Regions from separate parts of the Brevibacillus sp. HD3.3A genome, predicted to be linked through region 2. Evidence: riboswitches for the same ligand, from Rfam matches in the RefSeq annotation. Region 2 holds a riboswitch; the other holds the start of a gene.

Region 1 (4,713 bases), 750 kb from region 2:
CAACGGGCGGGACGTGTTCAGCCGCGTCGTGTACGGGGCGCGCATTTCCTTGTGGGTAGGCACCTTTTCCGTCATCGGCTCGGTCGTCGCCGGAACGATTCTCGGCTTGCTCGCCGGATTTTACGGCAAATGGATTGACACGCTGATCTCCCGCATTTTTGATATTATGCTGGCGTTCCCAAGCATCCTGTTGGCGATTGCGATTGTCGCGATTTTGGGGCCGTCTTTGCAAAACGCGCTGTTGGCGATTGCCATTATCAACATTCCGACTTTTGGACGTCTGGTTCGCTCGCGGGTTCTCAGCTTGAAGGAAGAAGAGTTCGTCATGGCGGCGCGCGCGATCGGGATGAAAGATTCCCGGATCATTATGCAGCACATTTTGCCGAACAGCCTGGCTCCGATCATCGTGACAGGGACGATGGGGATTGCTACTGCGATCATTGAAGCGGCGGCACTCGGCTTCCTTGGACTCGGTGCGCAGCCACCGGAGCCTGAGTGGGGGAAAATGCTTTCCGATTCCCGTCAATACATTCAAAAAGCGCCGTGGACGGTTATTTTTCCCGGACTGTCGATCATGTTGACCGTACTTGGCTTCAACCTGATTGGCGACGGCTTGCGGGATGCGCTTGATCCACGGATGAAAAATTAGTTGTAGTGCGAAGGGCAGTAGGGACACAAGCGTCCAGGCTGCCCCTTTTTTCGCGTCTGCTGGCTTATTTTCTTTGGGCATATGCTGGAGGATTCATGAGAGAATTTTCCGCTTCTCTCTTCTTTTTTAGGCAGGAAAATGGTATTCTCAGGGGTAGAATATTGTCGAAAGAGAAGGTGACGCAGTTGTTCCAGGAGCGTATTTCGAAGCTGCACGATTTTTTGGCAAACCATGAGTTAGACGCGGTATTGATCACTTCTCCCAAGCATGTTTACTATTTGACCGGGTTTTTTACTGATCCGCACGAGCGTTTTATGGGGCTGATCATTCCGGCCCAAGGCGAGCCTTCGCTGATTGTGCCTGCCCTTGATCGGGAAGCGGCGGCGGCAGCATCGTTTGTTCAGACGATTCTTACACATACGGATACGGACAATCCGTACGAGATTCTCAAGCAGGCGTTGCCAGCGGGCTTGTCCAAGCTGGGCATCGAGAAAAGCCACATGACCGTAGAGCGCTTCGAAGCCATGGGACAAGCCGTCGGTGCGCAGAGCTACACCGATGTGGAAGAACCGCTTCGTGAAATGCGCCTGATCAAATCGGCAGATGAAGTTGCCCGTTTGAAAAATGCGGTTCAACTGATCGAAGATACGCTTGGCGAGACGTTGAAAAAATTCAAAGTCGGTCAGACCGAAATGGAGATTGTCGCGGAACTGGAATTTCAGATGAAGCGTCTGGGAGCAGATGGCCCATCCTTTTCCACGATGGTACTGGCAGGCGAAAAATCGGCATTGCCGCATGGAACGCCAGGGTCGCGCCAGGTGCAGGAAGGCGATTTGCTGCTGTTTGACATCGGCGTAGCAGCTGATGGTTACGTTTCCGATATTACCCGCACGTTTGCCGTCGGGGAAGTCAGCGAACAACTGCGCGAAATTTACGAGACAGTGCTTGCGGCGAATGAGGCGGCGATTGCAGAGGTTCGTCCAGGCGTGACTTTTGCCCATCTCGACAAGACCGCTCGCGACTTGATTGCGGCGCGGGGCTATGGCGAATACTTCATGCACCGACTGGGACACGGTTTGGGCATGGATGTGCACGAATACCCGTCCGTACATGGTCAAAATCAGGAAACGCTTCGCCCAGGCATGGTGTTCACCATCGAGCCAGGCGTTTACGTACCGGGAGTAGGCGGCGTGCGCATTGAAGACGATGTGCTCGTAACCGAATCAGGCGTGGAAGTATTGAGCAAGTTCCCGAAACAATTGACTGTGATTGGCTAACGATCACGAAACACACAATTTCATATGAATCTGATGGTGCTGGCTGGAATTGTTTGGTTCCGCCAGCTTAATAGGGAAGTCCGGTGAAAATCCGGCGCGGTCCCGCCACTGTAAACGAGGAGTGCCTAGTACGCAGCAACCACTGTTTTTCGCGAGACGAAAAATGGGAAGGGAACTAGGCATGTTGATTCGTGAGCCAGGAGACCTGCCATGAGATCATTTGCAATCGACCCACGAGGATGGGACAGATGTAGAAGCAATCTTTAGAAAAGGCGCTCCACAAACGCTGGATCTATAGATATGTCTGCGTATGTCGAGCACCTCCCGATTGGAAAACTGGGGGGTGCTTTTTTCTATGGGTATCATCGTGGCAGCAACACGTGGAGAGGGGGAGATGCCATTTCCTGTATTGCCAAACGGAGCGGCTTTCCGTATAGTGTAGATGTAATTCGTAATAATTACGATTTACATATCAATTGTTTTCATCGCACAGAGAACATGAAAAGAAGAGAGGGTAACAAAACAAATGAATAAAACACCTAAGAAAAAGAAAGCCTTGCAAGGATTTTGGTTCGCGTCTGTGACTGCAATCATGCTGCTCATGTCTGCGTGTGGTTCCGCAACACCGGCAGCCCCTGAACAAGCTGCTACCAAGCCAGGCTCGGAGCAAGCTGCTCAGCCAGCCGCTGGCGAAAACAAGCCAGTGACAATCGTCAACAACGGCATCGAAATGACTTATCCGGAAGCACCAAAACGCGCTGTCACCATGAACCAGCACGTGACGGAAATTATGCTCGCTCTCGGTCTGGCTGACAAAATGGCCGGGACTGCGTATTTGGACGATCAAATTTTGCCTGAGTTGAAAGCTGACTACGACAGAGTGCCTGTGCTGTCCGACAAGTACCCGACGAAAGAAGTGCTGATGGCTGCCAACCCTGACTTTGTGTATGCAGGCTGGAAAAGCGCCTTTGGCGATAAAGGTGTAGGCTCGATGGAGGAGTTGGAGAAAGCAGGGGTCAAATCGTACCTGCAAGAGTCTTCCAACAAGCCGGGCCCGACTATTGACGACGTATTCGCTGACATTGCAAACATCGGCCGCATTTTCCGCGTGGAAGACAAGGCGAACGAACTGATTGGCAAAATGAAAGCGGAAATGGAACAAACGACAAGCAAAATCGGTACCGTGGACAAGCCGCTCAGCGTGTTTGTGTACGATAGCGGAGAAGATCAGCCGTTCACAGCTGCAAACAACTACATGACTGCCCTGATCAAGGCGGCAGGCGGCAAAAACGTGTTTGACGACATTCAAAAAGGCTGGGCAACGGTGAGCTGGGAAGAAGTCGTGAACCGCAAGCCTGACGTTATCGTTGTCGTGGATTACGGCGACAAAACGATTGATCAGAAGAAAGAGTTTTTGCTCGCCAAAAAGGAACTGGCTGACTTGCCAGCGATTCAAAACAAACGTTTGATTGTATTGCCACTGTCCGCAGCTTCCGAAGGGGTACGCGCACCGATCGCGCTGAAAATCCTCGGCGAAGGACTGTACCCGGATAAATTCAAATAAAGAACGGCTGCTTAATTAAGGAGGGAACGGCCCTGCATAAGATCAAGATGCCCTTCATCATCGTTGCCCTGCTGATCGGGTTGCTCGTCTCGATTACGTTTGCGGTAACACTCGGCTCGGTGGAAATCAAACCAGCGACAGTATGGAAAATTGCCTTATCGAATCTTCCGCTGACCAATCAGTGGATCGAAGTGGATTGGTCAAAAGGAGAGCAGACAATTATCTGGGATATTCGGTTTCCCCGTGTCCTGTTGGGGGCAGTTGTCGGGGCTGGTCTATCTGTTGTGGGGGTTGCGATTCAGTCTCTCGTTCGCAACTCCCTGGCAGATCCGTACATATTAGGCGTTTCCTCGGGAGCATCGGCTGGAGCGACTTTGGTGATTTTGTTCGGAGCATTCAGCATGTACGGACAATTCGCCCTGTCGTTTGGCGCTTTCACAGGGGCGCTTGTCTCGATCCTGCTTATTTTTACTTTGTCGCGAATCGGCGGGCAAAACTCGACCGTACGCTTGCTCATGGCGGGGATTGCCATTTCTGCGATTTTGTCGGCGATTACCAGTTTGATCATTTTTTCTGCGCCAAACGAACACGGCATCCGCTCCGTGTTGTTCTGGATGAGCGGCAGTCTCGCGGGCGGCAAGTGGGAGTATTTGACCATCCCGACATTGATCGTGGTCATTTGTCTGATCGTGCTGCTGGCGCAGTATCGTTCGTTGAATGCGATGCTGATGGGCGAGGAGTCTGCCGGGACGCTTGGGGTCAACACGGTGCAATTTCGCAAGCTGCTGTTGGTCATTACGGCCCTGCTCACGGGAGTCATCGTCTCGATCAGCGGAGCGATCGGATTTGTCGGTTTGATGATGCCGCATATCGTGCGGGTTATCGTCGGTTCCGATCACCGACGCGTCTTGCCCGTCAGCGCCTTGCTGGGAGCGATTTTTCTGATCTGGGCGGACGTGATTGCCCGGCTTGCTTTTGCCCCGGAGGAGCTTCCTATCGGGATCATCACGGCGTTGTGCGGAGGCCCGTTCTTTATTTGGCTGATGCTGCGCAGTTCTTATTCTTTCGGAGGTAGCGGACGATGAATCTGAATGTGGAGAACATTACAGTCGGGCTGGAAAACAAAACGATTTTGCACAACATCAGTCTGACGGTCCGCTCCGGTGAGTTCGTCGGGCTGATCGGGCCGAATGGCAGCGGGAAGTCGACTTTGCTCAAAAGCA
Region 2 (4,713 bases):
GAAGAAATCGACGAGATTTTTGCCTGGGTGGAGCGCAATCCGCATCTGCAAAAGAAAGCGGCGTTGATCTCGCAACGCTATCAAAGCATCGAGACAGCGAAAGACTTGTACATGGCGATGGTTGCCTCTGTTTTTCTGGAAAGCTATTTGTTTTACAGCGGCTTCTTCTACCCGCTCTTTTTGGCTGGACAGGGCAAGATGACGAGCAGTGGCGAGATCATCGACCTGATTGTGCGCGACGAAAGCATTCACGGACTGTACGTCGGCGTGCTTGCGCAAGAAGTGTATCAACGCCTCAGCGTCGTCGAGCAGACAGCTGTGAAAGAGGAGCTGTACGCGTTGCTGCACGAGCTGCATGAGAACGAAGAGGCGTATACCGTGTCTCTATATACGGAAATTGGCTTGGCGGACGAAGTGCTGGCTTACGTGCGTTACAACGCGAACAAAGCGTTGATGAACCTGGGACTGGACCCGTTCTTCCCGGAGGAAGAAGTCAATCCGATCGTTTTGAACGGGATTCGGACGCATACGAAGCAGCATGATTTCTTCTCGAAAAAAGGAAATGGCTATGTCCGCACGCTCAACGTCGAGCCGCTGACAGATGATGATTTCCGCTTTGAGTAAAAAGTTAAACGTATGTTTAAAAAGACTGCCGCTCATTGGCAGTCTTTTTTCGATTCCGATCCGAAAATGCGCCAGTAGAATATACGTGAGGTTTGCTCGATAAATAATATTTTAATAGATGGGAAGGAAATGAATCGCCTATTTTCAATATCTTTTCATTTATATTTATGTTATAAATAAATGACGTAACGAGCTGTTTTACTTCTGGTTGTCCAGATAGAATCGTGATCAGCGCGGAAGTGGCAAGCGAGAAGCGATCTGGTCATCGATTACCGATTTGGTCGACTGATTTATCTGACAATTATTCCCGCTCGATCTGATCCCGGTTGTTGGGGCATGAGCGGGCGGAGTGATTGTGTGAATTTTTTCACTAATCAGAGGGTTGCTGAAAAGCACCTTTGCTTTGGAATTACAGGAGGGTTTGTGTCATGCATCAAAAAGGTTCTTCTTCGTTCATCCTCATCATCGGCTTTATGCTGTTCGCTCTGTTCTTCGGAGCGGGGAATCTGATTTTTCCACCAATGCTGGGGCAAATGGCTGGAACGAACGTATGGACGGCCAATGCGGGCTTCCTGGTGACGGGAGTCGGGCTGCCGCTGCTGGCGATTATCGCGTTGGTTTATTCGGGAATGGATGATTTGCGTTCGTTGGCGAGTCGTGTGCATCCGGTATTTGGTCTTGTGTTTACGATTTTGCTCTACTTGGCAATCGGGCCGTTTTTCGCTATTCCGCGATCCGGGAACGTCTCGTTTGAGATCGGAATCAAGCCATTTTTGTCCGAGCAAGCTGGTCCGGTTCCACTGATCGTCTTCACCGTCTTGTTCTTTACACTCGCTTGCCTGTTATCTCTCAATCCTGGGAAAATTATCAATGTAGTCGGAAAAGTCTTGACACCGATCAAGCTGACTTTTATCGGAGTGATTGTGTTGACGGCGATTTTGTTCCCGATTGGCGCGCTGCAAGCACCTGTGACGGATTATCAGTCCAAAGCGTTTTACAAAGGCTTTCAGGACGGCTATTTAACCTTGGACGCTTTGGGGGCATTTGTGTTTGGAATCATCATCGTGAATGCGATCAAGCAAAGAGGCATTACGGCGAAAAAGCAAATTTTGCTCACGTGCGCAAAAGCAACGATGATCGCGGGCGCACTTCTGGCGTTCTTCTACACGGTGCTTGCCTATATGGGTGCTTCCAGTGTGGAGAAGCTTGGTCATCTGGAAAACGGGGCGCAAATTTTGGCCAAGGTGTCCAATTACTACTTCGGCTCTTACGGCGCCGTTTTGCTTGGCCTCATGATTACGATCGCATGCCTGACCACCAGCGTCGGCCTCATTACAGCGTGCTCTTCGTTTTTCCATTCGCTGTTTCCGGCGATCTCGTATAAAAAGTTTGCCGTCATTCTGGCTGTGTTCAGTACACTCGTCGCCAATATCGGCTTGACGGCGCTGATCAAAGTGTCGGTTCCGATCTTGATGACCATGTACCCGATTGCGATTTCCCTCGTCTTTTTAACGTTTATGCACAAAGGATTTGGCGGACGACCAGAGGTGTATCAGGGAAGCTTGCTCGCTACTTTTCTGATCAGCCTGTTTGACGGACTGAACGCGGCAGGTGCCCAGCTTCCCGTCATCAACGACTTCTTTACTCGCTACTTGCCGATGTATACGATCGGGCTTGGCTGGATGCTGCCCGCTGTTGCAGGCGCTGTGATCGGCTACACTATTTACATGATTCGCAAACCTTCTCTGCGGGCACAGGAGCTGCGACTGACCAAGCAGTAAACCGGAAAGCTGGCAGAGTAGAGGCAATCAGGCTGAACTTTGAAATAATTTTGGTGAGTGGAAATAGTTTAGCATGACAAAAACTGGTTTACGTGTTACTGTAAGGAGAAAGGTGCTCTTTTGCTAGATGCGAGAGCACATGCACTCATACCGACAATTTCATATGAGTGGGAACAGGTTCCTTGGCCGCGAAAATCGGCGCAAGGATGAAAAGGGAAGTCGGTGAGAATCCGACACGGTCCCGCCACTGTATGAGGGGAGTTTGCACAGCGATAAGCCACTGGTCGAGACGGACTGGGAAGGCGTTGTGCAGATCGTGATCCTCAAGTCAGGAGACCTGCCTGTTTCGACAACACTGCTTAACCTACGGGAGATAGGGAGGTGTTAGGATGCTGTGATCTCAGTGCTTATTTGGCATTTCTAACGTTCTTTTTGACCGTTGGAAGTGCCTTTTTTGATTGGCTTTACAAATACCTTCAATGGATGGGAGAGAAAGCTCATGAAAAGCAGCAACCTGGGATATCCGCGAATCGGCAAAGACCGGGAGTGGAAAAAAGCATTGGAGTCCTTTTGGGCAGGCAAATTGGAAGAGTCAGCGTTCCTTGCGCAAATGGAGCAAATCCGCCAGCAGCATCTGATCAAGCAAAAAGACAAAGGCATCGAGTGGATTCCCGTCAACGACTTTACTTACTACGATCACATGCTGGACATGGCTGTCATGTTCGGACTCGTTCCGAAGCGTTTTGCCTATGATGGCGGCCCGGTACCGCTCGATACGTACTTCGCCATGGCGCGCGGCAACAAAGAAGCTGTCGCAAGCGAAATGACCAAGTGGTTCAATACGAACTATCACTACATCGTTCCTGAGTTTGGCGAACGCCCGCCAGTGCTGGCAGAGAACAGGCCGCTGAAAGCGTACCTGGAGGCCAGGGATCAGCTGGGCATCGTCGGGAAGCCGGTCATTGTCGGGCCGTACACGTTTGTCAAGCTGGCGAAAGGATATGCGAAAGACGAGTTCGAACGCGTTGTCGATCAGATCGTGCCGCTTTACGTGGACGTGCTTCGTGAACTGGAACTGCACGGCGTGGAATGGGTGCAAATCGATGAGCCGGCTTTCGTCCAAGATATTTCCGAGCAGGACAGAGCGCTCATTCGCCGAGTGTACGAACAGTTCAGTCAGGCGCTGCCACACCTCAAGCTGATGGTTCAGACGTATTTCGAAGCGGTGGATTGGTACGAGGAACTGATCGCGCTGCCAGTGGAAGGCTTGGGCCTGGACTTTGTCCACGGAGGAAAAGCGAATTTGGCCAACCTGACGGCACATGGTTTCCCGCAGGAAAAAGTGCTCGGCGCAGGAATCGTCGATGGCCGCAACATTTGGCGCTCGGCTCTGGAGGAAAAGTGGGAGCTGGTCAAGACGATCAGCAATGTGGTCGACCCGGACCGGATTTGGCTACAGCCATCGAGCAGCCTGTTGCATGTTCCCGTCACTGTTGAAGCAGAAACCGATTTGCCTGGGGAAGTTCAAGCGGCATTAGCCTTTGCGGACGAAAAATTGGGAGAAGTGCAGCTTTTAGTCCAAGGATTCCGATTTGGAAAGTATGTTATTTCGAAGGAAGTTGCCCAGAACGAAAAGGACTTGCTCCGCCTGGCCGAGTCTCCGGCGAGAAACCGGGAGAAAGTACAGCAGGCTCGAAAAGCGCTGGAGACGACAGAAGCCAAACGCGACGTGCCGTTCCACGAGCGCCGCGATATCCAGCAAGCCGCCTGGAAGCTGCCGCTTTTGCCTACAACGACGATCGGCAGTTTCCCGCAGACGACAGAGGTTCGTCAGGCCAGACAGCAGTACAAAAAAGGGAACTGGACAGTCGAGCAGTACGATGCCTTCATCGCGGAGCAAATCAAGCAGTGGATTGCGATTCAGGAAGAGATCGGGCTGGACGTGCTTGTCCACGGCGAGTTTGAACGGACAGACATGGTCGAATATTTCGGGGAAAAGCTCGACGGCTTCGTCTTCACGAAAAATGGCTGGGTTCAGTCGTACGGTTCCCGTTGCGTCAAGCCACCTGTCATCTACGGCGATGTGCAGTTCGTCGCTCCCATGACTGTCAAAGAGAGCGTATACGCCAAGTCGTTGACGGAAAAACCAGTAAAAGGCATGCTGACAGGCCCGGCGACCATTTTGAACTGGTCATTTGTCCGCGATGACGTGTCCCGCCAAGAGGTGTGCGAACAGATCGCCCTGGCGCTGCAAGCAGAAGTGGAGGCGCTGGAAGCGGCGGGAATCCGCATGATTCAGGTGGATGAG

Evidence for each region. A riboswitch is a leader RNA that binds a small molecule or an ion and turns the genes downstream of it on or off. The one in region 2 is predicted to bind cobalamin.
Region 1: another riboswitch for cobalamin. It lies ahead of HP435_RS10445 (ABC transporter substrate-binding protein); the one in region 2 lies ahead of metE (5-methyltetrahydropteroyltriglutamate--homocysteine S-methyltransferase).

The regions. Positions count from the first base shown of each region.
Region 1 is NZ_CP085874.1:2,131,110-2,135,822, forward strand. Features, by position in the region: gene HP435_RS10435 (ABC transporter permease) at 1-649, shown strand, start outside; gene HP435_RS10440 (M24 family metallopeptidase) at 835-1,926, shown strand; cobalamin riboswitch at 1,944-2,154, shown strand; gene HP435_RS10445 (ABC transporter substrate-binding protein) at 2,453-3,490, shown strand; gene HP435_RS10450 (FecCD family ABC transporter permease) at 3,538-4,575, shown strand; gene HP435_RS10455 (heme ABC transporter ATP-binding protein) at 4,572-4,713, shown strand, end outside.
Region 2 is NZ_CP085874.1:2,881,524-2,886,236, forward strand. Features, by position in the region: gene nrdF (class 1b ribonucleoside-diphosphate reductase subunit beta) at 1-624, shown strand, start outside; gene brnQ (branched-chain amino acid transport system II carrier protein) at 1,053-2,405, shown strand; cobalamin riboswitch at 2,564-2,765, shown strand; gene metE (5-methyltetrahydropteroyltriglutamate--homocysteine S-methyltransferase) at 2,905-4,713, shown strand, end outside.